2 regions of the Streptomyces sp. NPDC046203 genome follow, and region 1 is predicted to be linked to the other one. Evidence: riboswitches for the same ligand, from Rfam matches in the RefSeq annotation. Region 1 holds a riboswitch; the other holds the start of a gene.
What was found. A riboswitch is a leader RNA that binds a small molecule or an ion and turns the genes downstream of it on or off. The one in region 1 is predicted to bind glycine.

Region 1 (15,271 bases):
GTTGCCGAGCGAGGCGGCCAGTATCTCCTCGAGTTCATTGCCCGGCCACGTCACGTCCACGCTGCTCTTCGTCCCCTTCGCGCCTTCACGGCTCCACGGCTCCCGGACCTCACGGCCCGGCTTCCCGACTTTCCGGCTGACCCGGTTTCCCGGTCCTCCGGCTTCCCGGTTCTCCGGTGTTCCGGCTTCCCCGGCTTCTCGACCCGCCCGGCGTCCGCCCGGCGCGGCTTCCCGCCCGCCACGGCGTCGGCCCGGCCCCTCGGCCCCGCCGGCCCCTGCCCGCCGGGCCACACGGGTGCGATCAGCACCTTAACGGCGCGCCCCGGCCACGGGGAGCGGGAGGGGGTCGGGTTTCGTCACGCGCGCGCGTCATACGAGCTCCCGGAAGTCGATCCTCCGCAGCGCGTCGGCCGCCTCCCGGTCGAGCAGGGTGACCGAGGCACAGCCGTGCGGCAGGGCGCCGGACGCGGCGGTACGGATCAGCCGGCCGACGGCGCGCCGGTGCCGGGCGAAGGCGTAGCCGGACACCGTACGGCCGCGGGCCCGCTGGCCGTCCAGGGCGGTCGCCGGGTCGACGTCGAGCAGGATCAGATGCAGGGCGCCGCCGCGCCGCCGGACCGCCCGGGCGAGCCAGCCGCGCACCCAGGACTGGGTGCCGCAGTCGTGGACGACCACCCCGGCGCCGGCCGCGAGCGCGCGGCGCAGTCCCGCGTAGTGCGCGATGCGGGCGAGCGGACGGTAGAGGGCGTACGGCAGGAAGCGGGGCAGCCGGGCCTCCCAGCGCTCGCGGGTGTCCTGGGAGTCGACGGCCCGGCCGCCGGCGACCCGGCCCATGAGCGTGGACTTCCCGGCCCCGGGCAGCCCGGAGACCACCACGACGTCCCCGGCGGCGAAGGTGAGGACGCGGGGGCTCTGCCCGCCGCGCTCGCGCAGGTCGCGCAGGAACCGGCCGCGGCGCCGGGTGCGGGCCCGGGCTCTGTCCCGTACCGCCTCGCGCACCCCGTCGCGCGTCCCCTCGCGCCCCACCCCGCGAGCCCGCCGCCCACGGGCGGGGGCGGGGGCGGTGTCGGGGGCGGTGTCCGGGGCGGGCGCGGGGGCGGGGACTCGGCCCGGGGCACGGCCTGGGAGGCGGCCTGGAGTGCGGGCCGGGAGGCGGGGCCCCGCGACCGCTCGCCGCAGCGGTAAGCCGGAGTCCGCCGTATACGCACCGGTGTGCCGGATCGCCATCGCCATCTCCCCCTGTCGGACATGCCGGAACCCCGATCGGGCCCGCCAGGACCCTGCCCACAAAGTGTAAAGAAACGGTAATGGGACACAAGCGATTTGCCGGGCGGACCCGCCGTGCAATGATGAGCGCGCCACTCGCTCGCACGAGCGCGTACCCGCGCCACCAGCGCGTACAACCGCATACCGGCCGCTCGAATCCGCGCGGGAGAGTTCCGGGGCACAGGCATACGCCGTGCGCCGGGCGCCGAAGGAGCAAGTACCTCCCTTGAATCTCTCAGGCCCCGTACCGCGCGGACGAGGCAGATCTGAAAAGCGGGGCGCGCCGTCGCGCCCCCACCCAAGGTGCAAGCCGGGGAACTCCTCGGTGAACCTCTCAGGTTCCATGACAGATGGGGAGGATGTCCTCACCGTCATGCATGTCGTGCCCCCGCACGCCTGGGACCCGGGAGTCACCCCATGAGCACTGCCCCCCGCCTGACCGCCCTCGACGCGCTCCACCGCTCGCTCGGCGCGACCATGACCGACTTCGCCGGCTGGGACATGCCGCTGCGCTACGGCAGCGAGCGCGAGGAGCACACGGCGGTCCGCACCAAGGCCGGTCTGTTCGACCTCTCGCACATGGGCGAGATCACCGTCACCGGTCCGCAGGCGGTCGCGTTCCTGGACTACGCGCTGGTCGGCAACATCTCCACGGTGGGCAACGGCCGCGCCCGCTACACGATGATCTGCCAGGAGGACGGCGGGATCCTCGACGACCTGATCGTCTACCGCCTCGGTGAGACCGAGGCCCCCGAGTACATGGTCGTGGCCAACGCCTCCAACGCGCAGATCGTCCTCGACGCGCTGACCGAGCGCGTCGCCGGCTTCGACGCCGAGGTCCGCGACGACCGTGACGCGTACGCCCTGCTCGCCGTCCAGGGCCCCGAGTCCGCCGGCATCCTGGCCAAGCTCACCAACGCCGACCTGGCCGGTCTGAAGTACTACGCGGGTCTGCCCGGCACCGTCGCGGGCGTGCCCGCGCTGATCGCCCGCACGGGCTACACCGGCGAGGACGGCTTCGAGCTGTTCCTGAAGCCGCAGGACGCCGAGGGCGTGTGGCAGGCGCTGACCGAGGCGGGCGCCGGCGCCGGTCTGGTCCCGTGCGGTCTGTCCTGCCGCGACACGCTGCGCCTGGAGGCGGGCATGCCGCTGTACGGCCACGAGCTGACCACCGCCCTCACCCCCTTCGACGCCGGTCTCGGCCGGGTCGTCAAGTTCGAGAAGACCACGAACGAGGGCCGTTTCGTCGGCCGCGAGGCGCTGGAGAAGGCCGCCGCGGCGGCCGAGACCGCCCCGCCGCGCAAGCTGGTCGGCCTGATCGCCGAGGGCCGCCGGGTGCCCCGCGCGGGCATGTCCGTGGTCGTGGCGGGCGAGGTCGTCGGCGAGGTCACCTCCGGCGCGCCGTCCCCGACGCTCGGCAAGCCGATCGCCATGGCCTACGTGGACGCCGCGTTCGCCGAGGCCGGCACGGCGGGCGTGGGCATCGACGTGCGCGGCACCCACGAGCCGTACGAGGTCGTGGCGCTGCCCTTCTACAAGCGCGAGAAGTAGACCGCGGTCGTACGCCCAGGGGCGCCCGAGTCCGGGCCGGACCGCGCGCCCTGGCGTACGCCGCTGAGGTGATTCGTCTCACCTTCCGTCTCATCCCGTAAGACCCCCGTTCATCCGCACTCCCCCGATCCAGGAGAATCACGCCATGAGCAACCCCCAGGGACTTCGCTACAGCAAGGAGCACGAGTGGCTGTCGGCCGTCGAGGACGGCGTCGCCACGATCGGCATCACGGAGTTCGCGGCGAACGCCCTCGGCGACGTCGTGTACGCGCAGCTGCCGGCGGTGGGTGAGAGCGTGACCGCGGGCGAGACCTGTGGCGAGCTGGAGTCCACCAAGTCCGTCAGCGACCTGTTCTCCCCGGTCACGGGCGAGGTCGTCGAGGCCAACCAGGACGTCGTCGACGACCCGTCGCTGGTGAACTCGGCTCCGTTCGAGGGTGGCTGGCTCTTCAAGGTACGCGTCACCGGGGAGCCGGACGATCTGCTCTCCGCCGACGAGTACACCGAGTTCTCGGGCAACTAAGGATCACTCGATGTCGCTTCTGAACACTCCCCTCCACGAGCTGGACCCGGACGTCGCCGCCGCCGTCGACGCCGAGCTCCGCCGTCAGCAGAACACCCTCGAGATGATCGCCTCGGAGAACTTCGCTCCGGTCGCGGTCATGGAGGCTCAGGGTTCGGTCCTCACCAACAAGTACGCCGAGGGCTACCCGGGCCGCCGCTACTACGGCGGCTGCGAGTACGTCGACGTCGCCGAGCAGATCGCGATCGCCCGGATCAAGGAGCTGTTCGGCGCCGAGTACGCCAATGTGCAGCCGCACTCCGGCGCGTCCGCCAACCAGGCCGCCCTGTTCGCGATCGCCCAGCCGGGCGACACGATCCTCGGTCTGGACCTGGCCCACGGCGGCCACCTGACCCACGGCATGCGCCTGAACTTCTCGGGCAAGCAGTTCAACGTGGTCGCGTACCACGTGGACGACGCGGGCCGGGTCGACATGGCCGAGGTCGAGCGCCTCGCCAAGGAGCACCGCCCCAAGGTGATCATCGCGGGCTGGTCCGCCTACCCGCGTCAGCTGGACTTCGCCGAGTTCCGCCGGATCGCCGACGAGGTCGAGGCGTACCTGTGGGTCGACATGGCCCACTTCGCGGGTCTGGTCGCGGCCGGTCTGCACCCGAACCCGGTCGAGTACGCGGACGTGGTCACCTCGACCACGCACAAGACGCTCGGCGGCCCGCGCGGCGGCATCATCCTGGCGAAGAAGGAGTTCGCGAAGAAGCTGAACTCCTCGGTCTTCCCCGGTTTCCAGGGCGGCCCGCTGGAGCACGTGATCGCGGCCAAGGCCGTCTCCTTCAAGGTCGCGGCCTCGGAGGAGTTCAAGGAGCGCCAGCAGCGCACCCTGGACGGCGCGCGGATCATCGCCGAGCGCCTGGTGGCGGACGACGTCACGGAGCACGGTGTCTCCGTGCTGTCCGGCGGCACCGACGTCCACCTGCTCCTGGTCGACCTGCGGAACTCGGAGCTGGACGGCCAGCAGGCCGAGGACCGGCTGCACGAGGTGGGCATCACGGTCAACCGGAACGCCGTTCCGAACGACCCGCGCCCGCCGATGGTCACCTCCGGTCTGCGCATCGGCACGCCGGCCCTCGCCACCCGCGGCTTCCAGGCCGAGGACTTCCGCGAGGTCGCCGACATCATCGCCGAGACGCTGAAGCCCGGCTTCGACGCCGAGGCGCTGAAGGCCCGGGTGACGGCGCTCGCCGACAAGCACCCGCTGTACCCCGGTCTGTAGTAGTGATCCTGCGGGGCCCGAGGCGATCATGAGCCGGTCGCACGGGCCCCGCTGGTCCGCCGGACCGGCACGATCCACATCGGTCATCGGGATGTTCCGACGAGCCCGACGAGCCCGGCGAGTCCGACGAGTCCGGCGAGCCCAGCGGCCCTGACCAGGCTGAAAGCTCGGAAAGATCAAGAAGATCCTGAAGAAATAATTTCGTACGCTTTTGTTCTCCGGTTCGTCCGTACGAAACCCCCGGGGCACCACGCACACTGGACAGTGAGCCTGCCAGCGCGCGCGGTGCCCCACCCACGTCTGTCCCCGCTGTCCCCGCTGTCCCCGCACATCTTTCACGGCACGTTCTGCACCACCCCGGCAGACAATGGCGTCCAGCCCCCACAAGGAGTTCCCGTGGCCATCTCGGTCTTCGACCTGTTCTCGATCGGTATCGGCCCGTCGAGCTCCCACACGGTGGGCCCCATGCGCGCGGCGCGGATGTTCGCCCGGCGGCTGAAGAACGAGGGGCTGCTCGCCCACGTGGGCTCCATACGCGCGGAGCTGTACGGCTCCCTCGGCGCGACCGGCCACGGCCACGGCACCCCGAAGGCCGTCCTGCTGGGCCTGGAGGGCCACTCGCCGCGCACGGTGGACGTGGAGAGCGCCGACGGCGAGTTCGAGCGGATCAAGTCGAGCGGCCGGATCAACCTGCTCGGCGCGCACGACATCCCGTTCTCGTTCGACGACGACCTGATCCTGCACCGCCGCAAGGCCCTGCCGTACCACGCCAACGGCATGACCGTCCTCGCGTACGACATCGAGGGCGCACCGCTCCTGGAGAAGACGTACTACTCGGTCGGCGGCGGCTTCGTCGTCGACGAGGACGCGGTGGCCGGCGAGAACCCGATCATCCCGGACGACACCGCCCTCACCCACCCCTTCCGCACCGGCGACGAGCTGCTCCGGCTCACCAAGGAGACCGGTCTGTCGATCTCCTCGCTGATGCTGGAGAACGAGAAGGCCTGGCGCACCGAGGCCGAGATCCGCGCGGGGCTCCTGGAGATCTGGCGGGTCATGCAGGCCTGCATCGCGCGCGGCATGTCCCGCGAGGGCATCCTGCCCGGCGGCCTGAAGGTCCGCCGCCGCGCCGCGACCCTCGCCCGCAAGCTGCGCTCCGAGGGCGACCCGGCCGCGCACGCGATGGAGTGGATCACCCTCTACGCGATGGCGGTGAACGAGGAGAACGCGGCGGGCGGCCGGGTGGTCACCGCCCCGACGAACGGCGCGGCCGGCATCATCCCCGCCGTCCTGCACTACTACATGAACTTCGCGGCCGGCGGCGCCTCCGAGGAGGAGAAGGAGGACGGCGTGGTCCGCTTCCTCCTCGCCGCCGGTGCCATCGGCATGCTCTTCAAGGAGAACGCCTCCATCTCCGGCGCCGAGGTCGGCTGCCAGGGCGAGGTCGGCTCGGCCTGCTCGATGGCCGCCGGCGCGCTCGCCGAGGTCCTCGGCGGCTCCCCCGAGCAGGTGGAGAACGCGGCCGAGATCGGCATGGAGCACAACCTGGGCCTGACCTGCGACCCGGTCGGCGGCCTGGTCCAGATCCCGTGCATCGAGCGCAACGGCATGGCGGCGGTCAAGGCCGTCACGGCGGCCCGGATGGCGCTGCGCGGCGACGGCAGCCACATGGTCTCCCTGGACAAGGTCATCAAGACCATGAAGGAGACGGGCGCGGACATGAGCGTGAAGTACAAGGAGACGGCGCGGGGCGGGCTCGCGGTGAACATCATCGAGTGCTGAGTCCTCGCCTGGGGGTACGCCCCTGAGGCTCTGAGGCCCTGACCCGCGCTTGTCTCGTTCGGCGCGGTCGGGGCCTTCGGCGTTCGTACGGGGGCGGCGGCGGGGCCGGGCGGGCGGGTGGGCGTTCCGCCCGACGAGCCTCGGTACGCTCGATCCCATGGCCGCCCCTCCGACGCCCGGCGAAGACGCGCTCCGCGAAGACGTACTCCGCGAAGGCGCCCTCGCCGCGCTCACGGTACGCACGGACGAACAAGGCATGTCCACACCTGCCGACTCCCCTGACCGGCGCAGGCTGGAGCGGGACCGGCTGCGGGAGCTCATCGAGGACGCGGAGCGCGAGCACGGCCCGGTCGATCCGGCGGCCGTCGAGGCCAAGCGCGCGATCCTCAGGCGCTGACCCCGGGGCCGCGCCGCGCCTCCCGCCGAGCCCCGCCCCCGGACCGCCCACCCCACGAGGGTTTCCCTGGTTCACTGTTGCTTCCCTGCAACGACACGGAAGGCCCTGCTCCCGCCATGGTGTACCGGCGTACGGAACGGACGAAGCGGCACGCGCGCACGAAGGAAGAGGCGTTCGTGCGGGCCGCGCACGAACTCGTGGCCCGGGAGGGGTTCGCCGGGGCGAGGGTGGCCGCGGTGGCCGCCGCGTGCGGGGTGAGCGCGGGCTCTCTCTACTCGTACTTCGGCAGCCGGGACGAGCTGCTCGCCCAGGTCTTCCGCCGGGCCGCGGGGCGGGAACTGGCCGCCGTACGCGAGGCGGTGGACGCCGCGCCCGCGCATCCCGGGGCCCGGCTCGAAGCGTTCGCCGACACGTTCACGCGGCGCGCCCTGCGCGGGCGGCGGCTGGCGTGGGCCCTGCTCTTCGAACCGGTCTCGCCGGTGGTGGAGCGGGAACGGCTGGCGTACCGGCGGGAGTACGCGCAGGTGTGCGAGGGCGTCGTCCGCGACGGCGTCGCGGACGGGCTGTTCGCCCCGCAGAACGCGGCCGTCTCCGCCGGCGCCGCCATCGGCGCCATCTCCGAGGCGCTGGTCGGCAGGCTCTCGCCGGAGGTCTCGCAGAAAGCGGAGGTGCCCGACGAGCAACTGGTCGCCGAGATCCGCGCCTTCTGTCTGCGCGCCCTCGGCGGCGCCCCCTCCCGCCCCCTCCCGGCCGGCCCCGCCCGACCGGCCGATCGCGCCTGATCCGTACCGCCGCCCCCTGCCCCGCCGACCCTCGTCCCGCCGACCCCTGCCCCGCCCGGCCGAAATCCCGTACTACGGAAGCTCATTGCCTCACCCCCGCACCCTCCGTACCATGAATTGAACGTGGATTCAGAGCTTGACCTGCGACGGGGGCCCCATGCGGCAAAGTGAGCAAGTGGCGATGATCGAGCGGCTTCTCGCACTGCGCGAGACACGCCGGGACGAGAAGATGCTCGACGAGGTCGTCACGATCCCGGTGACGAAGTACACCGACGAGGCCCTCCTCGACCGGGAGATCGCCTCGGCCTTCTCCCGGTATCCGCTGATCGCGGGGCACGCCTCCGCGCTCGCCGAGCCCGGGGCCTATCTCACCAGCGACTGGGACCAGTTCCCCTTCATCGCGGTCAGGGGCGAGGACGGCCGGGTCCGCGCCTTCTACAACCAGTGCCGCCATCGCGGAGCCCGGCTCGCCGACCAGCCGACGGGCACGGTGAAGAACTTCATCTGCCCCTTCCACGGCTGGATATACGGGCTCGACGGCGCGCTGAAGGGCATCACCCGCGCCCATGACTTCCCCGGCGTCAAGACCTGCGACTACGGGCTGGTGGAACTGCCCGCCGCCGAGTCCGGCGGTCTGATCTGGGTCGGCCGTACGCCGGGCGAGACGCTCGACATACCCGGCTTCCTCGGGACCTTCCACGACGACCTGGTGAACTTCGACGTCGCCTCGCTGGTCCGGTACAAGAAGACCAAGGTGGTCAAGGAAGCCAACTGGAAGCTGCTGATCAAGACGTATCTGGAGGGCTACCACGTCCCGTATCTGCACCGGGACACCCTCGCCTTCGCCTTCAAGAAGGGCGTGATCGCGCACGACGAGGACGGACCGCACATCCGGCTGTCCGCGGCGCGTACCAACATCGTCGAGACGGCGACGAAGCCCCAGGAGGAGTGGCGCATCCTGGACTACGCCTCGGTGTACTACACGCTCTTCCCCAACACCTTCTTCATCCTGCATCCGGACTACGTGTCCATCAACACGTTCTGGCCCCTCGCTCCGGACCGCACCATCTGGACCCATGAAATGCTGTACCGGGACGGCGACTTCCCCGGATCGGCGGGGCAGAGCGCGCTGGCCAAGCGTTTCGAGTTCACGAACGACACGGTCTTCGACCAGGAGGACTTCGCCATCGCCGAGGACGTGCAGCGCACCTTGCTCCACGGCGGCAGCGACCACCACGTCCTGGGCCTCGCGGAGGGTCTGCTCGCGATGTTCCAGGACAACATCGACGAACGGCTCACCGACCCGGACCCCGCCGCCCCGGACACCACCACCCCGGACACCGACTCCTCGGCCGCTCCCGCGAGCCCCACTCCCCCCACCGCCCCCCGAGCGACAGGACAGCACTCATGACCACGGACCTCGACGCTTTCGCGCACGGCATCTTCCAGGCCCAGCCGTTCAGCATGTTCCTGGGCGCCGAACTCACCGCCGTGGGACCCGGCACGGCCGAGATCCGCGTCGTCAACCGGCCCGAGATCCAGCAGCAGCACGGCTTCGTCCACGGCGGGGTCCTCAGCTACCTGGCCGACAACGCGCTGACCTTCGCCGGAGGGCTCGCCCTCGGCGGTGACGCGCTCACCGCCGAATACAAGATCAACTATGTGCGGCCGGCCGTGGGCGAGGTCGTCGTCGCCCGCGCCGAGGCGACCGCCACGACCCGGCGCCAGGCCGTGTGCCAGTGCTCGGTCTACGTCGTCTCGGAGCAGGGCGAGGAGCGCCTGGTCGCGGTGGCGCAGGGGACGATCGTGAGCGCGGGCAAGAAGGAGGGCTGAGCCCCCCTCTTACGGAGGCGCGTCCGCCGCTGGGGAGCGGACGCGCCTCCGTATCCGCTCGACGCTCTCGTCCGGCTCTCGACCGGCGCAGAACGCCGGGAACGCCGGGAAGAAGGGAAGGGGTTCGCGCCGCCTCCGACATCGCGGTCGGCTGCGGTACGACTGCAGCACGAACCCTTTCCGTCGCCGTCCGGCCCTTCAGGCGAGCGCCTCGGGCCGGGCGGCGAGGTGACCTGGGGAGGTCACTTCACCACGACGTAGTCCCCGGCCGAAGTCGAGGCACCGGTCGTGGTGTTGCCGCCGTACATCCAGCGCCACGTACCCGTCTTGGACGCCTTCACGGTCGCCTTGAGGTCACCCTTGCCGTTCGCGTACACCGTCTTCACCGAGGTGTACGAGGTGGCGCCGGCCGGCTTGAACTGCAGGCTCACCTTGCGGCCCTCGTACGAGACGTACTTCCGGGTCTCCCAGTTGGCCCGCGTGACCTTTCCGGTCACCGTCAGCGTGCCACCCTTGGCCACCGGCTTGGGCGAAGCCTTCACGGACAGACGGGAGTTGCGCTTGACGTAGACCGTCTGACCCACGTCGTCGATGTCACCGGTGCCGTCCTTGAAACGCACCTCGCCCGCGACCTTCCAGGCCCCGGCCTCGCTGTTGCGCAGGTCCCACAGGCTCGGGTTGAAGTACATCGTCTCGGTGACGTCACAGGGCGAGAGCACGACACCACAGTCGCTCGTCTCGATGGAGTGCCACAGCCGATTGTGCGTCTTGCCGCGATACAGGAATACGTCCGTCCACTTCACCTTGTAGGGGGTCGTCAGCCTGAAGGAGGTGGGCACTTTGACCCCGTTCGCGACCCCGATCACGACCGGCTTCCCGCCGTTCACCTTGACGCGGGTGAACGCGGCCCCACCCTCGGCCGCACCGGCCGGAAACGCGGCCAGGCCGGTGAACACCGCAGCCGCTCCACCGGCCACGACAGCTCTCCAGAGCTTCTTCCCCATGTGATCCCCACATCCTCTGTACCGAAAAGCGCCGGAGATGGCTTCTCTCGCGCGTATTTTCAGACAGTTGTGATCCACAAAAGGTTGTACGCCGTGTTGATCACGATCGGCGTCGGACGATCTTCGCCCCGCGAGAAGCGCCCCGCGCGGGGCCCGTCACGGACCGGGCAGGTCAGGGGCCGGACGCGACGTCACACGCCGGACCCCACCTCCCGCACCTGCTCGCGCAGGACGTGCTTGCGCACCTTGCCCGAGGGCGTACGCGGCAGCGACGGGACCACCACCAGATCCCGGGGGATCTTGTACTTCGCCAGCCGGCCGGAGAGGAACGCGCGCAGCTCCTCCAGCGTCACCGCCTCGCCGGCCTCCACCACGGCGACGACGGTCTCGCCCCAGTCCCGGTGCGGCCGTCCGACGACGGCGGCGTCCCGGATCGCCGGATGCCCCAGGATCGCCTCCTCCACCTCGGGCGCGTAGACGTTCTCGCCGCCGGTGATGACGACGTCCTTGGCCCGGCCGACGATGAACAGATAGCCGTCCTCGTCCACCCGCGCCAGATCCCCCGACTTGTACCAGTCGCCCTCGAAGGCGCGCTCCGTCGCCTCCGGATCGTCGAGGTAGCCCAGCATCCGGGTCCCCGACCGCAGCCACAGCTCGCCGATCTCGCCGGCCCCGGCGTCCCGGCCGTCCTCCCCGACCACGCGGATGTCCACGCCCGGCATGCCGCCCGCCCCGATCGACCCGGCCTTGACGAGCTGGTCCTGCGGGCGGAGCACGGAGCCCACCGGCCCCATCTCGCTCATCCCGTACACCTGGCAGAAGCGGTCCGCGCCGTACGCCGCCTCCAGCGTCCGCACCGTCTCCGCGCCCAGCGGCGCCCCGCCGTAGGCCCACAGCCGTACGCTCGGCAGCCGGAACTCGGACACGTCGCCCCCGGTCGCGGCGAGGACCTTCAACGGGGCGAGGTAGGCGATGGGGGCGCCGAAGAAGGCCGTGACCCGGTGCCTGCGCACGGCTTCGAGGAAGGCGAGGGGCTCGTACTCCTTCAACAGGACGACGGTGCCGCCCAGATAGATCATGGACAGGAACCAGTTGTTCAGGGGCGAGGCGTGCCAGATCGGCATGGCCAGCAGGAACCGGTCGTCGCGGCGCAGCCCGGCGGCGGCCGCGGTGTGGGCGGGCACGGCGGACAGCCCTCGGTGCGAGTGGAGACAGCCCTTGGGCGCGCCGGTCGTCCCGGAGGTGTACAGCACCTGCGCGACGTCGTCGGGGCCGGCCTCCACGCCCTCCCATTCCGGCGCCCCGGCAACCAGCGTGTCGAACCCTCCGTCGCCGGTGTCGTTCGTCGTGAGCGCGTCGACCTCGGGGGCGCCCTCGCGCATCCGTCCGGCCAGTTCCTCGGCGACGACGGCGACCCGCAGCTTGGAATGCCCCGCGAGGTACGCCAGTTCGGGCGCGGTCAGCTTGTGGTTGATGGGGACGAGCGCCGCCCCGGCCCGCCAGATCCCGAACGCGGCCACGGCGAAGGCGGGGGTGTTGTACGTCATCACCCCCACGCGGTCGCCCGGCCGCACCCCTCGGTCCCGCAGCACGGCGGCGGCCCGCTTGGACGCGGCGAGCAGCTCGGCGTACGTCATCGTCCCCAGATCGGACACGAGGGCCGGTTTCCCGCCACACCCGCGGGCCGACCCTTCCAGCATCCATGTCAGGTTCACCGCAGGGTCCTCCGCTGTTCCATGGGGGCTGCCGCCATGCCGAGGTTCCTCGGCATGGCGGGAATTGAATCATCGTTCCATGCCCCGGGGAAGCTTCAACTGCCGTGTGGCGTGCGGGGGATGCCGAGCGGAGGACGCAGGGGCAGGGGATGCCGGAGCGAGCGCGCCGGGACCCGGCCGCCCGGGGCGTCCGGGCCGCTACTTGCGGCCCACACCGCCGTACATCGCCACCGCCTCGCCCTCGGCCTCCGGGCGCCAGGCCGAGCAGGTCACCACGCCGGGGTCGAGGAGTTCCAGGCCGTCGAAGTAGCGGGCGACGGCGGCCGGGGTGCGCTGGGTGAGCTTCGGGGTGCCGTGCTCGTTCCAGAAGGCCACCGCCTCGTCGACGTCCGGCATGTCGGGGTGGGTGACCGTGTGGGAGAGGACGAGATGGCTGCCGGGGGCGAGCGCGTCCATGAGGCGGCGGACGATGGCGTACGACTCCTCGTCGTCCTCGATGAAGATGACGACTCCGAGCAGCATCAGCGCGACCGGCTGCGAGAAGTCGAGGGTCTTCGCGGCGGCGGCCAGGATCGCGTCGACGTCGCGGAGATCGGCGTCCAGGTAGTCGGTGCGGCCCTCGGGCGTGCCGACCAGGAGCGCGCGGGCGTGCGCGAGGACGAGCGGGTCGTTGTCGACGTACACGACCCGGGACTCGGGGGCGACGCGCTGGGCGACCTCGTGGGTGTTGTCGGCGCTCGGCAGGCCGGTGCCGATGTCGAGGAACTGGCGTATGCCCCGCTCCTCGGCCAGGTGGCGCACCGCCCGTCCGAGGAACAGCCGGTCCGCCTTCGCGTACTCCCCGATCCCGGGGTGCAGCGTCCGGATCCGGTCGCCGGCCTCCCGGTCGACGGGGTAGTTGTCCTTGCCGCCGGTCCAGTAGTTCCAGATCCGGGCGGTGTGCGGGCGGGACGTGTCGATGCGCGATCCGATGTCTGTCACGCGCGTCAACGTATCGCAGCGATCCGCCAACTCCCCTCCGCAGGTGACACATTGCCACCACCCGCTCCCACCAGCGACGACTCTGGGCGGCAGGCAAGACGCCCGGCAGGTCCACGCCATGCGCCACTCCGGGCTGAACGGGACGGAGAGCGGCTGCTACGGACTGCCCCTCTGACGGCGCCCGCCCGGCGGGTGCTACGGCGGGCGCTACGGCAGCAGCCAGTGCGGGTCCGGGACCACCGTGAGCAGCGCCGACACCAGCAGCACGACCGCCAGGACGCCCAGTTCGACGCGGGCCGGGGGCTGGGCGTCGGCGCCCCGGAGCAGCCGGCGGCGGGCGGTCAGCGCGAGCAGCGCGGCGACCCCGAAGAGGGCGAGTTTGACCAGCAGCACCCTGCCGTACGCCGTGGTGAGCACCCCGTCGAGCGGCAGCCGGCGCAGGGTCGAGCAGGTGCCGGTGACGGCGAGGGCGGCGAAGAGCCAGCCGGCCATCCGGGCGTACCGCAGCAGCACGTCCCGCCCGCCGCCGCGCAGCCGCATCACGCGCAGCACGTACAGCAGCGTGCCGAACCACAGCGAGGCGGCGGTCAGATGGATCACCGTGAGGCTCACGCCGAAGACCGGGCTGTACGACTCCGGGTGGGCGCGCAGCGCCTCCGCGCCGACGGCGACGGCGAGCGGCAGCGCGGCGAGTTCCCGGTGCCGGGTGGTCGCGGCGCAGAGCGCGGCGAGGACGAAGGCGTTGGCGGTGATCAGGATGAGCCGGCCCTCGCGCAGCCCGTACACGGTGCCGAGTCTCAGCCCACTGAGCGCGGAGAGCAGGACGAGCAGTCCGGCGGAGGCGGCGCATCCGGTGACGGCGGCCGTGAGGGACCAGCGGCGTGGCAGTGGTCCGTCGCCCGCGATCCGCACGCCGGCGAGTTCGCCGATCTGTACGGCCAGCGCGGTGACGACGAGGAGCCGGAGCACCGTGATGCTTCCGGCGGCGGGGATCTCCAGCTCGCCGGTGCCGAACTGGGCGAGCGAGTCCCCGAGCAGGGCGGTGACGAGGACGGCGAGGACCGCGAGAGCGGCCGCGGCCGTCCGGCGTATCGGAGTGCCGAAGGGCCCGGGAGGTTCGGGAGGTCCGGGAGGCGTCACCGATCGATCGTCGCCGGGGTCCGGACGGGCGGCAACTCGCGTACGGACGCATGGTCTACGCCGTACGGGTGACCCCGAGGGGTCCGCCGCCTGTCCGTACCCGCAGGGATCAGGCCTTGCTGAGGTGCGACCAGAACTCGTCCCAGGAGAGCTTGCCGTCGCCGTTGTCGTCGCGCTGCTTGATGAGCGCCTCCGCGACGGACTCCGTCACGTGGAAGTCGCCCATCTCGGCCATGACGTGCTTGTACTCGGCGGCCGTGATGAAGCCGTCCCCGTCCACGTCGAACTTGTCGAATGCCGTACGCGCCGACTCGATGTCCGCCACTGCTTCCGCCCCTTCTCGGTGCTTCGATGTCGGGGTCAGATTATCGGGCCTGACGGTGGTTCATGATGGGGGCATGAACGTGGGAGTGGCGGGGATTCTGGAGGCGGCGGCCCGGGGCGAATTCCCCGTGCCGGACGGGTCGACGACGGTGCTTCCGCAGCCCAGCGGGCGGGACGCGGGCGTGCTGGCGTTCACCGCGCACACGGTGGTGTTCCTGGACGAGGACCCGGCCTGGATCCGGGCGGAACTGGCCGCGACGGCGGGCGATCCGCTGTCGGCGAGCATGAATCCGCGGTTCCTGACGGCGCTGATGGACCGGACCGGCCGCACCATGAACACCATCGACCTGCTGACGGTCGCGGGCGCGCTGCCCGGCCCGCCGGAGATCGCGCTGCGCGAGATCGCGGACCAGGAACACCCTCGGGTGGCCCGCGCGCTCGCGTTCCGGGACGAGGTACGGGTCTGGGTCACCGACGGCGGTCTGCTCACCCTCGGCCGGGGCGTGGCGGGCCGGATGGAGGCGGCGATCGAGGTCGACGAGGACGTACGCCACCGGGGCCTCGGCCGGGCCCTCGCGCGGGCCGCCCGCCATCTCACCCCGGACCCGGTGATCTGGGCCCAGCAGTCCCCCGGCAACGCCCGCAGCGTCCGCGCCTTCCAGGCGGCGGGCTACCGTCCGGTGTGCAGCGAGGCGTTGCTGCTGAA
Region 2 (15,271 bases), on a different contig from region 1:
ACGCCGAAGGGGCGTACGGCAGCCATGCCGTACGCCCCTCCGGTCCGTGCCGCCCGCCCACTCACACCGTGGGCAGCCAGCCCACCTTCCCGGCGAGCAGTCCGTAGCCGACGAAGGCCACGATGTCGAGCAGCGCGTGCGCGACGACCAGCGGGCCGACCCGGCCCCAGCGCCGGTACAGCCAGACGAAGACCACGCCCATGACCATGTTGCCGATGAAGCCGCCGATGCCCTGGTAGAGGTGGTACGAACCGCGCAGCACCGCGCTCGCCGCGAGCGAGGAACGGGCGCTCCAGCCCAACTGGTCGAGCCTGCGCAGCAGATAGCCGACGACGATCACCTCCTCCAGTACGGAGTTCTGGATCGCCGACAGGATGAGCACCGGGTACTTCCACCACACGTCCGGCAGCGACTCCGGCACCACGGTGAGGTTGAATCCGGACGCCCGCGCCACCAGGTAGAAAACCAGCCCCGCGCTGCCGATGCCGGCCGCGACCAGCGCACCGCGGCCGAGGTCCGGCCACGGCCGGGTGCGGTCGAAACCGAGCACCCGCAGCCCGCGCGCACCCGGCGCCGACCCGGCCGCGGACCCGGCCGTCCCGACCGCCGCCCAAGCCCCAGCCCCAGCCCCAGCCCCAGCCCCCGACCCGACCGCCGACCCGGCTTCCGCCCCACCCCGCGACAGCGACCCCGGCAGCATCCGCGCCCACCCGCCCTCGCGCAGCAGCAGGTGCGCGACCAGGGCGACCGGCACGAGCGCGGTGGCGATGCCGAACAGCTGCCACGCGAGGTCGAGCCACGGCCGCCCCGGTGCGTACGAGCCGTTGAGGGTGGCCGCCTGCTGCTTGAGAGCGGCCGGCCGGGTCAGCGCCCCGATGAAACTGATGAGCGCCGACACCCCGCTCGCGCCGAGGGAGAGCGCGAGCACCAACAGGGTCTCGTCGCGCAGGATCCGGCGCGGCGCCGGACCTCCTCCGGCCGGCGGGGCAGCGTCCACCACGTGTTGCTCCGACACCACACCGCTCTCCCGTTCCCTCGCGTACTGGGTACGGGCACCCTACCTACGCGCTCCGCGCACCGCCGTCGAGCCCCACGGGCCAGGTGTGCACGGGCTCGCCGGTCAGCATCAGCGCGCGGTAGCGCCGGGTCGTCGCGGCCAGCGCGGCCGGCCGGTCGAGACCGGAGGCGAGGGCCCGGTGGAAGGTGTCGGCCTGCCAGGAGGCACCGTTCACCCGCCGCCGGCAGCGCTCCTCGATGATGCCGAGGTAGAAGTCCCGTTCGCGCGGCTCGACATGCCAGGCGTCGAGTCCTGCTGCGGCCATCGGCAGCAGTTCGTCGCGTACGAGCCGTACGGCCGGCACGGTGGCCGTTCCGCCGGAGCGGCCGGGACGCGGCCAGCGCAGCTCCGCCTCGATGCCGTGGCGGCAGGCGGTGTCGAAGTTGTGCTCGGCGTCCGCGAAGGTCATCCGCTTCCACACCGGCCGCGACTCGTCGGCGAGCGTGCGCACCAGGCCGTAGTAGAAGGCGGCGTTGGCGATGACGTCGGTGACGGTCGGGCCGGCCGGCAGCACCCGGTTCTCCACCCGCAGGTGCGGGACGCCGTCGACCCAGCCGTACACGGGCCGGTTCCAGCGGTAGACGGTGCCGTTGTGCAGGACGAGTTCGCCCAGCTTGGGCACCGTGCCCGCGTCGAGGGCCTCCAGCGGGTCCTCGTCGTCGCACAGCGGCAGCAGTGCCGGGAAGTAGCGCAGATTCTCCTCGAAAAGGTCGTACGCCGACTCCACCCAGCGTTCCCCGAACCAGGTGCGCGGCCGGACGCCCTGCGCCTGGAGTTCGGGCGGGCGGGTGTCGGTGGCCTGCTGGAAGAGCGGCGGGCGGGACTCGCGCCACAGCTCCCGGCCGAAGAGGAACGGCGCGTTGGCGCCGAGGGCGATCTGAACGCCGGCGATCGCCTGCGCCGCGTTCCAGACGGACGCGAACCGGGCGGGTGTGACCTGGAGATGCAGCTGCACCGACGTGCACGCCGCCTCGGGGGTGATCGAGGCGGACTGGCACAGCAACCGTTCGACGCCGTGGATGTCGAGGGTGATGTCCTCGCCGCGGGCCGTGAGGATCTGGTCGTTGAGGAGCGCGTAGCGGTCCGCGACCGTCAGGTTGGACAGGACCGTGTCGTCCTGGGTGAGCGTCGGCAGGATGCCGATCATCACCACCCCCGCGCCGACACTCCGTGCCTTGCGGTCCGCGTACCCGAGTCCGGTCCGCAGTTCCTCCGCGAGCCGGTCGAATACATGGCCGTCGAGCCGGTGCGGAGCGATGTTCACTTCCAGATTGAACTGCCCGAGTTCGCTCTGGAAATCGGGACTGGAGATCGCGTCGAGCACCGGAACGTTCAGCATCCGGGGCAGTCCGTCGTCACCCGCCAGATTCAGTTCGATCTCCAGGCCCAGGAGATTACGCGCGCGGTCGAACCGCTTCTCCGCGAGCAGCCGCGCCAGCGCGGCAAGGCATTGCTGAAGCTTTCCGCGATACCTCTGCCGGTCGGACAGGCCGAACAGCTCGGCCACGACCTTCTCACCCATCGAAGCCCTCCCCGTGTGGGCAGCCGCTACGACGGCCGCGAGAGTCACGGACGATGATGCCCCGCCCGCTGATCGACAACGCCTGCGAAGCGACAGTGTGAGCGAATACTCTGTACCAGAATTCTCCGGGGGCAGTCCCCAGGGGCAAGCGGCAATGGACATATACCGGGGACACTTTTCCGGAGATCGGGTCGGCGAGGAGATCGTCGCGAGATCCACCGGCCGGTGATCGGCACCGGAAGGATTCGGCCGACCTGCCTTGGCGGAGAAAGTGCAGGACGGCGTTCCGCCGGACGCATGTGTTCCATGCGATCGCCATGGACATGTGACCGGATGACGCCTTGTCAGGAATTTCGGCGGCGTCCGCCGGAAACCCCGCGCAGACGCCTGTCGTATAAACTCCACTCACGGGGCACGGAGTGCCATCGCACGGCCACCCCTTCGTGGCCCGCCTCTCCGGCCCCGTCGCCGACAGCGCTGTCGCACCCGCCACGCTTCACCGTTTCACCGCGTCCTCGTGTCTCTGTGTCCTCGTGTCTCCGTGCCTGACTCCGTGCCTGACTCCGTGTCTCCTGAGTGAGAGGCGACCCACCATGCTCCGTCTCTGTCCGGCTCCCGCACCGGCTCTCCGCTGCGTCCTGACGGCCCTCGGCTCCCCGGCGGCGGTCCGCGAGCCACGCACCCCGGCCCTGCGGGCCGTCCAGGGACCGCTGAGTGCCGAACTTCCCCTGCCCTTCCACCTGCTCGGCGGGTCCCACGGCGCGGGGGCGGCCGGAGGGACCGGGACGGCCTCGGGGCCGGCCGGACGGACGACCGGAGCACCGCCCCGCACCCGGCTGGCGGGCTGGCGTTTCCTGATCCGCTGCGGGGAGCGGTCGATCGCGGCGGCGGACACCACGCTCACGCCGGACGGCTGGTCCTTCTCCCACTTCTTCGAGGGGCCCTACGTCCCGGCCACCGAGCGAGCGCTGGCCCAGGCCGACGCGCTCGGCACGCCGTACCAGCCGAGGCTGCTCGGCGTCCCGGGCCTGTACATGCTGGCCCTGTGGCTGCACACCGACGTCGAGTCCGACGGCACCGGCACCGCGCCCGGGCCGGCCGATCTCCTCGTGCCGCTGTCCCCCGCCCCTCCCGGGTTCGCCGCGCACCACCTCTACCGGGCCGCCGATCTGCTGCCCGTGATCGGGCTGCGGCTCCCGCCGCCGCCCCTGCTCGACTCCGCCACGGCCTGACGACGGGGTACGTACGGCCATGCGCGGCCGCCCGGGAAGCAAACCCACAGCCACCCGCGACCGCGCACACCGCTCACGCCTCGCCAAACGCGCCGCACACGCCCCGCACACCGCTCACGCCCCGCACGCCACCGTCACAGCGACACTGCGACACGGCGACACGGCGACACGGCGACACGGTGCCGGGTCCCGCCCCGGCACCCTGGGCGCACTGCTGTCCGACGCCTCTCCCGATCGGACTAGCCCGCCTGGACCACTGTGAACCCCCCGAAGAGGCGGTGCAGTTGAAGCGAACCGCCCCTGCGGGTGACGCGTCATCAAGGAAGAGGACGAGGTGCCGCGAAATACCTGCGGAACGTCGTTCGTGAGGCAAGACTGGGACCGGAACCCAACCGACCTACGGGGGCGGCCATGCCAGCAAAGCGCCGCAGGACATCCACCACGACACAGCGAGAGACTCCGCCCATGTGCCAGCACAAGCCTGCTTGTCCCACCGCCGACTCCGCCGACCGGGAGGCCGCTCTTCTCGTGGCCCATCACCCGGAACAGGGCTGGAGCCTGCTGTGCAACGGTGTCCTGCTCTTCGAGGACACCGGCGAGCTGCTGCCGAACGGGCAGATCATCGCCCCGCACCGCCCGCCGACGGCCGCCGCCGTGACGGCGGCCGCCTGACCGGGGCTCGACCGGGGCTCGCGGAACGAGCCGAGGGCCGGCCCGGAGATCTCTCCGGGCCGGCCCTCTTGTGTACGCCTCGGGTGTCCCGCACCCGCCTGAACCCCGGCCGAGGTACACGCGCATGCACCCCGGCGAGAGGCCGGACCACCGACAACCGGCGGACCACCGGCGGACCACCGACGACCGGCCGCCGAGGCGGCCGGCCCCAGACGTCGGTCGCCGTAGCGGACGCCGGCTGTCGCAGCAGACGCCGACTGTCACAGCGGACGCCGGCTGTCGCCGTAGCGGACGTCAGTTGTCGTACGCGTCCAGCGGCGGGCAGGAACAGACCAGGTTGCGGTCGCCGAAGGCACCGTCGATCCGGCGCACCGGCGGCCAGTACTTGTCCGCCGTCGAGACGCCGGCCGGGAAGACCGCCTCCTCGCGCGTGTACGCGTGGTTCCACTCGCCGCCCAGCGCGGCCGCGGTGTGCGGGGCGTTGCGCAGCGGGTTGTCGTCGGCCGGCCAGACGCCCGAGCCGACCTTCTCGATCTCGGCACGGATCGCGATCATGGTGTCGCAGAACCGGTCCAGCTCGGTCAGGTCCTCGGACTCGGTGGGCTCGATCATCAGCGTGCCGGCGACCGGGAACGACATGGTCGGCGCGTGGAAGCCGTAGTCGATCAGACGCTTGGCGATGTCGTCGACGCTGACCCCGGTCTCCTTCGACAGCGGGCGCAGGTCGACGATGCACTCGTGGGCGACCAGACCGGCCGGGCCGGTGTAGAGCACCGGGAAGTGCGGCTCCAGGCGCTTGGCGATGTAGTTCGCCGCGAGGACGGCGACCTGGGTGGCGCGCTTGAGGCCCTCGCCGCCCATCAGCCGGACGTACGACCACGAGATCGGCAGGATGCCGGCCGAGCCCCACGGAGCGGCCGAGATCGGGCCGACGCCGGTCTCCGGGCCCGCGGTGGCCTGGAGCGGGTGGTTGGGCAGGTACGGGGCGAGGTGCGCGCGCACGCCGACCGGGCCGACGCCCGGGCCGCCGCCGCCGTGCGGGATGCAGAAGGTCTTGTGCAGGTTGAGGTGCGAGACGTCGCCGCCGAAGTGGCCCGGCTTGGCGAGGCCGACCAGGGCGTTGAGGTTGGCGCCGTCGACGTACACCTGACCGCCGGCGTCGTGCACCATGCCGCAGATCTCGGAGACGTGCTCCTCGAACACACCGTGGGTGGACGGGTAGGTGATCATCAGCACGGCGAGCTCGTCGCGGTGCTTCTCGATCTTGGCGCGCAGGTCCTCGACGTCGACCTCGCCGTCGTCGGCGGTCTTGACGACGACGACCTTCATGCCGGCCATCGCGGCGGAGGCCGCGTTCGTGCCGTGCGCGGAGGACGGGATGAGGCAGACCGTGCGCTCGGTGTCGCCGTTGGCGCGGTGGTAGGCGCGGACGGCCAGCAGACCGGCCAGCTCGCCCTGGGAGCCGGCGTTCGGCTGGATCGACACCTTGTCGTAGCCGGTGACCTCGGCCAGGCGCTCCTCCAGCTCGGTGATGAGCGTGACGTAGCCCTGGGCCTGCTCGATCGGCACGAAGGGGTGGATCTGGCCGAACTCGGGCCAGGTCACCGGCTCCATCTCGGTGGTCGCGTTCAGCTTCATGGTGCAGGAGCCGAGCGGGATCATGCCGCGGTCGAGCGCGTAGTCGCGGTCGGAGAGCTTGCGCAGGTAGCGCAGCATCGCGGTCTCGGAGCGGTGCGCGTGGAAGACCGGGTGGATCAGGTACGCGTCGGTGCGCAGCGCGTCGGCCGGGAGCGCGTCCTCGGTGGCCGCGTCCAGGGCCTCGATGTCGCCCGTGACGCCGAAGGCGGCCCAGACGGCGGCGAGGTGCTCGCGCGTGGTCGTCTCGTCGCAGGAGACGGAGACGTGGTCGGCGTCGACGCGGTACAGGTTGACCCCGCCGGCAAGGGCGGCGGCGACGATCTCGTCGGCGCGACCGGGCACCTTGGCGGTGAGGGTGTCGAAGAAGGCGCCCTGGGCCAGCTGGACACCGCCGTCGCGCAGACCGGCGGCGAGGATCGCGGCGTAGCGGTGGGTCCGCTCGGCGATCTGCCGCAGGCCGTCGGGGCCGTGGTAGACGGCGTACATGCCGGCCATGACGGCGAGCAGCACCTGCGCGGTGCAGATGTTGCTGGTGGCCTTCTCGCGGCGGATGTGCTGCTCGCGGGTCTGCAGCGCCAGGCGGTACGCCTTGTTGCCGTCGGCGTCGACGGAGACGCCGACGAGGCGGCCGGGCAGCGAGCGGGCGTGCTTCTCCTGGACGGCCATGTAACCGGCGTGCGGACCGCCGAAGCCCATCGGGACGCCGAAGCGCTGGGTGGTGCCGACGGCGATGTCGGCGCCGAGGGAGCCCGGCGAGGCCAGCAGGGTGAGCGCGAGCAGGTCGGCGGCGACGGTGACGATCGCGCCGAGCTCGTGGGCCTGGTCGACGACCGGCTTGATGTCGCGGATGGCACCGGAGGCGCCCGGGTACTGCAGGAGCACGCCGAAGACACCGCGCTCGGCGATCTCGGCCGGGATGCCGGCGGACAGGTCGGCGACGACGACCTCGACCCCGGTGGGCTCGGCGCGGGTCTCGATGACGGCGATGGTCTGCGGCAGGGCGTCGGCGTCGACCAGGTAGACGCCGTTCTTGACCTTGCCGACACGGCGGGACAGCGCCATGGCCTCGGCGGCGGCGGTGCCCTCGTCGAGCAGCGAGGCGCCGGAGGTGGGCAGCCCGGTCAGGTCGGCGACCATCGTCTGGAAGTTGAGCAGCGCCTCCAGGCGACCCTGCGAGATCTCCGGCTGGTACGGCGTGTAGGCGGTGTACCAGGCCGGGTTCTCCATCACGTTGCGGAGGATCACCGGCGGGGTGAAGGTGCCGTAGTAGCCGAGGCCGATCATCGGGGCGAGGACCTGGTTGCGGCCGGCGAGGACGCGCAGCTCGGCCAGTACCTCGGCCTCGGTGCGGGCGGCCGGGAGGGCCAGCGCCTCGGCGTTCTTGATCACGTCAGGCACGGCGGCGGCCGTAAGCTCGTCGAGCGATCCGTAACCGACCTGGGCGAGCATCTTGGCCCGCGCCTCGGTGTCGGGTCCGATGTGCCGCTGCTCGAACGGAATACCCTGCTCGAGTTCGGAGAGCGAAGTGCGGTTGGCGGTCATGTACGGGGGCCTCCTGGTCGTCACGACCTGCGAGGGGCACCGCGGCGCGGTTGCCCGGACGACCTCCCCCTCTGTCATCTCGACCTGAGAGCTTCACCGGCACGCCTCGCGGCGGGCCGGCTTTCACCGTCGGTGAGGACGGATGCCGTACGACGTCCGCCCTGCTTTCCAGAGTGACCTCGTCCGCGCGGTACGGGGGCCTGAGAGATTCCGGGGAGGATTTGCTCCTTCGGCGCCTCCGAAAACGTTCTTCCGGAGGACTCTCCCGCGCGGGGTCGACAGCCATAACCAGCCTACCAGCGAGGATGCTTCCCCCATCGCTCAAGTGGCCGACATCGCGGATGTGCCTTTTCGTAGTGGTGCAGAGCAGTCGCGACCCGCTGGAGGGACCGTGCAGACCGACATCGATCCGCGCAGCCTGATCGGCCGCAAGGCGTTCGACCGGAACGGGCACAAGATCGGCACTGTGGACGAGGTGTACCTGGACGACGCGACGGGAGTCCCCGAATGGGCCGCCGTACGCACCGGACTGTTCAGCCGGGACGCCTTCGTCCCGCTGGAGCCCAGCGAGCTGGTGGCGGACGGCCTCCACATCCCCTACGAGCGCACCCTGATCAAGGACGCCCCGGACTTCGGGGTCGGCCGGCACCTCTCCCCGGAACAGGAGCTTCAGCTCTACCGCCACTACAACCTGACCCTGCCGCCCGCGCCCCCGGCCGTGGTGGAACACGACTTCGGCCGCCTGGCGGGCCAGGAGGAGGGGTGAGCGGGCCGGGAGGCGGCATGCGGGCGCCGGACACCCGTTCGGTCCAGAGTCCGTCACCTGGTGTGCCAAGTCGGGAGACTTCCGTCAGGTAGGACGTTCGGAACAGGCGGACCCGGCATGCTTCCGGGAAGGTTCGAACGCCGTCCCTAAGGGGCCGAACACCGTCCCTAGGAGGACGCGCCCGTCGCGCCGCCCGGGACCAGCGGCAGTGGATCGGCGGGTTCCAGCTCCGGGTCGTCGACGGCGAAGGTGCGCACCCGGCCCGGCGCGGAGCCCGGCTCCTCGAAACGGACGGTGACCCGCCCGACGCCGCTGCCCTGTACCCAGCCGGGCCCGTACGCGGCGTGCCGGACGTCGTTGCCGGGCGCCCAGCGCCGCTCGGCGGGCCGGGGGGCGGCCTCGGGCAGCGCGGCGGCCGGCTCCTCGGACGGCCGCGCACCCGCGTCCGCCTCCGCCGGTGTCTCCGTCCCGGGCTCGGTCCCCGCCCCGACCCCAGCCCCGGCCCGCGCTCCGGCGTGCGCCGCCTCCGCCTGTGCCTCCGCCTGTGCCTCCGCCCGCGCCTCCGCCCGGGCTCCGGCCGGCACTCCCGCCAAGGCTCCGGCCTGCGCCTCCGCCCGCGCCTCTGCCTGCGCGAACAGGTCCTCCTGCGTGTAGTCCGCGAGCCCGCTCACCCCGACCCCCAGCAGCCGTACGCCGCCGGTGGTGTCCACCAGGTCGAGCAGCCGCGCCGCCGCCTCCCGCACCACCACCGGGTCGTCCGTGGGCCCGCGCAGCGTCTCGGAGCGGGTCAGCGTCGAGAAGTCGTACCGCCGCACCTTCAGGACGATCGTCCGCCCGGAGTGCCCCGACCCCCGCAGCCGCCCCACACACCGCTCGGCCAGCCGCTCCACCTCGAGCCGGATCCGCAGCCGGTCGTGCAGGTCCACGTCGAAGGTGTCCTCCACCGACACCGACTTGGCGTCGCGCTCGGCCACCACGGGCCGGTCGTCGCGCCCGAGGGCCATCGCGTACAGCGAGGTCCCGTGCGCCCGTCCCAGGAGCCGCACCAGCTCGTCCTGCCCCGCCTCCACCACCTCGTCGACGGTGACGATCCCGGCCCGCCGCAGGTGCTCGCCGGTGGCCGGGCCGACCCCGGGGATGATCCGCACCGACCGCGGCCCGATCAGCTCGCGTTCCGTGCCCGGCTCGATCAGCAGCAGGCCGTCCGGCTTGGCCTCCTCGGAGGCGATCTTCGCGAGCATCTTGGACCCGGCCAGACCGACCGAGCCGCTGAGCCCGGTCGTCGCCAGGATGTCCCGCCGCAGCCGCTCCCCCGCCGCCCGCGCGCCCGCGCTGTCGTCGGCCACGCCCCCGGCCTCCAGATCGACGAAGGCCTCGTCCAGGCTCAGCGGTTCCACGAGCGGGGAGAGCCGCCCGAGCAGCTCCATGACCTGCCCGCTGATCGCCCGGTAGAAGGTGAAGCGGGGCACCAGGTACGCGGCGTTCGGCGCGAGCCGCCGGGCCTGCCCCATGGGCATCGCCGAGTGGATGCCGAAGCGCCGTGCCTCGTACGAGGCGGTGGCGACCACTCCGCGCGGCCCGAGCCCGCCCACGACCACGGGTTTCCCGCGCAGGCTGGGCTTCGACGCCTGCTCGGCGGCGGCGAAGAAGGCATCCATGTCGAGATGCAGGATCGTGGGCGCGGCTCTCACGGTTCCGATGCTGCCCTACGCCACTGACAATCGACTCGCACACCCGTTCACCCGCCCCGTGTGGACGCGGTATGCCGGGGTACGCCGGATACGCGGCACACCGGGCACGAGGCGAGGCACGCGACGGGGAGACGGGGCCGGACGGGTCAGACGGCCTTGTCGCGGCGCCGGCGCGCCAGCTCGTCGGCGGGATTGTGCCCGACCAGCGTCTCGCCGGTGTCGACCCGCTCGCCGTGCAGCTGCGCGAGCGCCGCCTCGACGTCCCGCCACACCACGCCCACCGCGATACCGAAGACGCCCTGGCCGCCCTGGAGCAGGTCGACGACCTCGTCCGGGGAGGAGCACTCGTAGACGGTCGCGCCGTCGCTCATCAGCGTCATCCGCTCCAGATCGCAAAAACCGCGGTCCCGCAGGTGCCGCACTGCCGCCCGGATGTTCTGGAGCGCGACCCCGGTGTCCAGGAAACGCTTGACGATCTTGAGGACGACGACGTCCCGGAAGCTGTAGAGCCGCTGTGTGCCGGATCCGTACGCGGGCCGCACGCTCGGCTCGACGAGCCCGGTGCGCGCCCAGTAGTCCAGCTGCCGATAGGTGATCCCGGCCGCCGCGCAGGCCGTGGGGCCGCGATAGCCGACCGCGTCGGAGTCGACCGTCGTGCGCGTGCCCGGGTCGGTTCCGAGGCCGCCCACCCTGCTGTGAAGCGGATACGGCCCCGGCTCCCCGAGCGCACGCCCCCGGAAGCCCTCTGCCGTACCGTCGCCGCTGCTCATCACGCCGACCCTCCGTCCTTGACCTGCCCACACGAAGGTAGGCAGTCACTCGGGGTGCGTCAACGATCGCCACACTCGGCACGCCGAGTGATAATCACCCTGAGAGTGGTTTTGCGTACCGCTCCGCGGGGAAAGGCTACTCGAATGCCCTCGGGCCGCCTCCGTCGGCGGCGCCGGCGACCCTGGCGAGCGGCTCCCGTGACCCCGGCGGCATCACCGCCAAGCCCACCGTCCGGAGCCCGTCCGCAGCCCGTCCGGAGCCCACGCTCGAAGCCCCGGCGTACGGGGAGAGGGGCGGGCTCCCGGGTCCGGGCCCCTGGGGACGGGGCCGGCTCTCAGCGGTCCCCTCCGTCCCGCCTGGGCAGGTCCGGCGGGACGCCTACTGGTTGCCGCTCCCGAAGTCCTCCGGCGAGATCTGGTCGAGGAACTCGCGGAACTTCTCCACCTCGTCCTCCTGCTCGTCCGGAATCGCGATCCCCGCGTCGTCCAGCACACCGTCGCTGCCGTAGATCGGCGTGCCGGTGCGCAGCGCCAGCGCTATCGCGTCGGAAGGCCGGGCGCTGACCTCCACACCGCTGGCGAAGACCAGCTCGGCGTAGAAGACCCCGTCCCGCAGATCCGTGATGCGGACTTCGGTGAGCTCCTGCCCCACGGCCTCCAGCACATCCTTGAAAAGGTCGTGCGTCAGCGGCCTGGCCGGGGCCATGCCCTGCTGAGCGAAGGCGATCGCGGTCGCCTCGCCCGGTCCGATCCAGATGGGGAGGTACCGGTCGCCTCCCACTTCACGCAGGAGCACGATCGGCTGGTTGGAGGGCATTTCCACCCGGACACCCACAACGTCGAGCTCGTTCACACAGCAACCCTAGGCCGTGCCCGACCGGTTTGGGTAGTCGGGACGAATCCGGGGCCGCCGCGGGGGTCACTGTGGCCGAATACCGAGTGCGGTCTGGACCAGCGCGGCGTGCAGCCGGACCGAGAGTCCGGCGAGTTCCTTGGCCGTGGCCTCGGCGTGGGCCCGGGTCTGGGGGTTGCGGTGCCGCCGCAACGGCGCCACCATCTGCTCGATCAGCCCGGCCTCGCGGTCGGCGCCGGCCTTCACGGCCCGCAGATGGCGCGGTTCCAGGCCGAATCGTCCCAGATCCGCGAGGAGTTTGGCGACGGTGACGGTCTCGGCGTCGTATCCGCCGCCCGCGGCCTGGGCGATCAGGCCGTACGACTCCCACGCGGCGAGTTCCGGCTCCGTCACCTCGGCGGCGGCGAGCAGCTCGATCCGGCCCAGTCGCGCCGCGGTCGGGCGCTCACCGTCCGGCTCCCCGGGTCCGTCGAGCGGATCCTGCGGCTGGCCCGGCGCGGGCAGGACGACCTGTTCACCCCGGGCCAGGGCGTCGAGATGCTCGCGGATCACCCTCAGCGGGAGATAGTGGTCCCGCTGCATCCGCAGGATCTGGGCGAGCCGCTCCACGTCCTGCGCACTGAACTTGCGGTAGCCGGAGGCCGTCCGCCGGGGCTCCACGAGCCCCTCGGCCTCCAGGAACCGGATCTTGGAAACGGTCACTTCGGGAAACTCGTCGCGCAGCCTCGCCAGCACCGTGCCGATGCTGACGAGACCGTCGCCTGCGGCGGTGCCGAAGCCGGCACCGCCCGACGCTGTACGCACCATGGACCTTCCCTGAAGGTTCTCCGGGGCGTGTCACACGCCCCGCTGGCTCGCGAAGAACACGAGCCGGTACTTGCCGATCTGCACCTCGTCCCCGTTGGAGAGCACGACCGAGTCGATCGGCTCACGGTTGACGTAGGTGCCGTTGAGACTGCCGACATCGCTCACCTTGAACGTGCCGTCAGGCTGACGCCGGAACTCCACGTGCCGACGCGACACCGTCACGTCGTCGAGGAAGATGTCGCTCTGCGGGTGGCGGCCGGCCGTGGTCAGCTCGCCGTCCAGCAGGAAGCGGCTGCCCGAGTTCGGGCCGCGGCGCACGATGAGCAGCGCCGCACCGGTGGGCAGTGCCTCGACGGCCGCCAGGGCCTCCGGCGACAGCGCCGGAATCTGGCCGGTCACCTCGGAGTCGTACGCCTCGAGACCCGAGATGGAGATCGTCGAGGTCGTCTCGGACGCGCGCTCCGCGACCGCTCCGGCCCGCAGCGGCGCACCGCAGTGGGAACAGAAGCGGCTGTCCACCGTATTGCGGTGGCCGCACCTCGTACACACCGGCATGGAGGCGTCCTCCGGCCGCGGCTGACCCGCGGAGGTCTGGGTCGCGTACGGGTCGGCGGTGGACTGTCCACCCGTACCCGAGGCTGATGCTTCCCCGAAACCTATGCGCGCGGCACCGGCAGGGTCAACAGAAGACGCGCCCTGAGTGCCCGAAATGTCGCCACCGGCGACCTCGTCACGGAAGAGGGGGCGCTCCGCACCCTGTTCCTCGTTCTGGGCGTGTCGCGACGCGCGGTGCCTGGCGTTGCCGCCGTCCTCGCGTCCGCTCTTGCCGAACAACTTCGCAAACAACTTCACGGGCGATTCCCCTTGACCGAAACAGACCCGCCCGTGGGGCAGGACGAACCCTGACTCAACACACCTGCCGACCCGGACATCTGGACAACGTCCGTATCCACTCGACAGTTTCCATCACGCACCACCAGTGTGGTGCGGCGACCCCCCGCAAGGCCGTGACCTTGCCGTGCCACCGTCATCACCCCCCGCCTCACTGCGAGGACGACTGAGCGTAGTCAGGCCGCTTCGCAGGTCGCAAGGCGTCGACGACGATCTTCTCGGAACGCTCCACCGTGGCCGTGGCCTGCTCCTTCTCCAGTGTCTGGACAATGCCGCCGGGGATGTTGAGCGCGGGCTCGAGATCCTCCGGCTTGCCGATGACCTTGAAGACGTACGGAGCGGCCGTCGCCGTTCCATCGATCCGCATATCGCGTCCGCTGCCCGAGAAATAGCTGTCGGCCACCACACGCACCTCGTTGACCTGGATCGCTTCCGCGCCGGCCGCCCGCAGCTCCTGGATCGCGTCGAGCAGCATGTCCGACTCCACGGCTCCGGAGGCGTCCGAGATCGTCAGCGTGATCCCGGGCCCCTCGGCGGCGACTGTACCCGCCAGGATGCCGAGCTGACGCTCCTTCTCCCGGGTCTGCTTGCGCGCCTCTTCGGCCTGGTCCGAACTGGACTCCAGCTCGGAGCGCTGCTTCTCCAGGCGGGTCTTCTCGTCCTCCAGGCGCTGGGTGCGGTCGTCGAGCTCGTCGAGGATCCGCACCAGGTCCTCCTGGCGGGCGCCGCGCAGCGCGCTGTTGTCGCTGGTCGACCTGACCTGGATGGCGAGGCCGAGACCGAGCACGAACAGCAGCAGCGCGACGACGAGTTGGGCCCGGGTGACCCGCGGCGGCCAGAGCGCGGCCACCAGCCGCTGCCGGCCGGTCACGCCCGGGTCGGGCAGGGGCGGCGGCGGGACCCGCGGGGACGCTTGCGGGGGCTGCGGCTCGGGCAGCGGCTGGGCCCGTCGCACCAGATGGGGCGAGGTGCTCCTCGGTGCCGGGCTCTCCTTGGGCAGCGGGGCCGGCTCGGGCGCCCCCGATCCGTCGGTGGCGCCGTCGCGCGGGCCGCCGTCGGCACTCCCGCCCTGACCTGCGGCCTCCTCACCGCTCACACGGCTCCGGCCGCCCTCGCCGCTCTCCCCGCTCTCGCGGGGCTTGCCGGCGGCCTCGGACGGGTCGCCCGGCTCGACGGGCGACGCGTCGGCCATGCCGGGCTCACTCGCCTTGCCGACCTCGTCGGACTCCTTGGCCTTCTCGGGCCCGTTGGACTCGCTCATCGCCGTCACGCCCTGAAGACGTGGCGCCGGATGGCGGCCGCGTTGGAGAAGATCCGGATGCCGAGCACGACCACCACACCGGTGGACAGCTGCGCGCCCACGCCCAGCTTGTCGCCGAGGAAGACGATCAGCGCCGCCACCACCACGTTCGACAGGAACGACACCACGAAGACCTTGTCGACGAAGATCCCGTCGAGCATGGCCCGCAGACCACCGAAGACCGCGTCGAGGGCGGCGACCACGGCGATCGGAAGATAGGGCTCGACCACCGCCGGAATCTCGGGCCGGACCAACAGTCCGACCACGACTCCCACGATCAGGCCCAGTACGGCGATCAAGATGTGCCCTTCCCTGTGTCGGCCGCGGCCCGCCCGGTGGCCTTGGCCGCCCCGGTGCCCCTCGGCTCTGCTGTACGTACGATCAGGCTCGGCGCGGCCGGCAGGCGCACGTCGCCCTCCGCCGAGATGCTGGTACGGATCCCGAAGTTCTCCCGCAGCGCGTGCAGGTACTGCCCGTCGGCGCTGTCCTGGAACGCCGTGCTCAGCCGTTTCCCGTCGCCCACGGCGAGC

Region 2: another riboswitch for glycine. It lies ahead of gcvP (aminomethyl-transferring glycine dehydrogenase); the one in region 1 lies ahead of gcvT (glycine cleavage system aminomethyltransferase GcvT).

The regions. Positions count from the first base shown of each region.
Region 1 is NZ_JBEYZX010000003.1:238,649-253,919, forward strand. Features, by position in the region: gene ABZ990_RS04325 (enhanced serine sensitivity protein SseB) at 1-60, opposite strand, end outside; gene ABZ990_RS04330 (AAA family ATPase) at 370-999, opposite strand; glycine riboswitch at 1,420-1,526, shown strand; gene gcvT (glycine cleavage system aminomethyltransferase GcvT) at 1,684-2,817, shown strand; gene gcvH (glycine cleavage system protein GcvH) at 2,963-3,340, shown strand; gene glyA (serine hydroxymethyltransferase) at 3,351-4,607, shown strand; gene ABZ990_RS04350 (L-serine ammonia-lyase) at 5,004-6,389, shown strand; gene ABZ990_RS04355 (hypothetical protein) at 6,547-6,786, shown strand; gene ABZ990_RS04360 (TetR/AcrR family transcriptional regulator) at 6,903-7,568, shown strand; gene ABZ990_RS04365 (aromatic ring-hydroxylating dioxygenase subunit alpha) at 7,750-8,979, shown strand; gene ABZ990_RS04370 (PaaI family thioesterase) at 8,976-9,401, shown strand; gene ABZ990_RS04375 (hypothetical protein) at 9,644-10,405, opposite strand; gene ABZ990_RS04380 (AMP-binding protein) at 10,597-12,105, opposite strand; gene ABZ990_RS04385 (SAM-dependent methyltransferase) at 12,319-13,101, opposite strand; gene ABZ990_RS04390 (CopD family protein) at 13,309-14,241, opposite strand; gene ABZ990_RS04395 (EF-hand domain-containing protein) at 14,351-14,566, opposite strand; gene ABZ990_RS04400 (GNAT family N-acetyltransferase) at 14,640-15,271, shown strand, end outside.
Region 2 is NZ_JBEYZX010000015.1:4,424-19,694, reverse strand. Features, by position in the region: gene ABZ990_RS14460 (CPBP family intramembrane glutamic endopeptidase) at 62-1,015, opposite strand; gene ABZ990_RS14455 (glutamate--cysteine ligase) at 1,062-2,579, opposite strand; gene ABZ990_RS14450 (hypothetical protein) at 3,173-3,811, shown strand; gene ABZ990_RS14445 (DUF5999 family protein) at 4,277-4,483, shown strand; gene gcvP (aminomethyl-transferring glycine dehydrogenase) at 4,778-7,663, opposite strand; glycine riboswitch at 7,842-7,941, opposite strand; gene ABZ990_RS14435 (PRC-barrel domain-containing protein) at 8,055-8,429, shown strand; gene ABZ990_RS14430 (DNA polymerase IV) at 8,597-10,120, opposite strand; gene ABZ990_RS14425 (MerR family transcriptional regulator) at 10,267-10,890, opposite strand; gene ABZ990_RS14420 (bifunctional nuclease family protein) at 11,270-11,743, opposite strand; gene ABZ990_RS14415 (MerR family transcriptional regulator) at 11,810-12,550, opposite strand; gene ABZ990_RS14410 (FHA domain-containing protein) at 12,581-13,402, opposite strand; gene ABZ990_RS14405 (DUF881 domain-containing protein) at 13,593-14,441, opposite strand; gene ABZ990_RS14400 (small basic family protein) at 14,708-15,040, opposite strand; gene ABZ990_RS14395 (DUF881 domain-containing protein) at 15,037-15,271, opposite strand, start outside.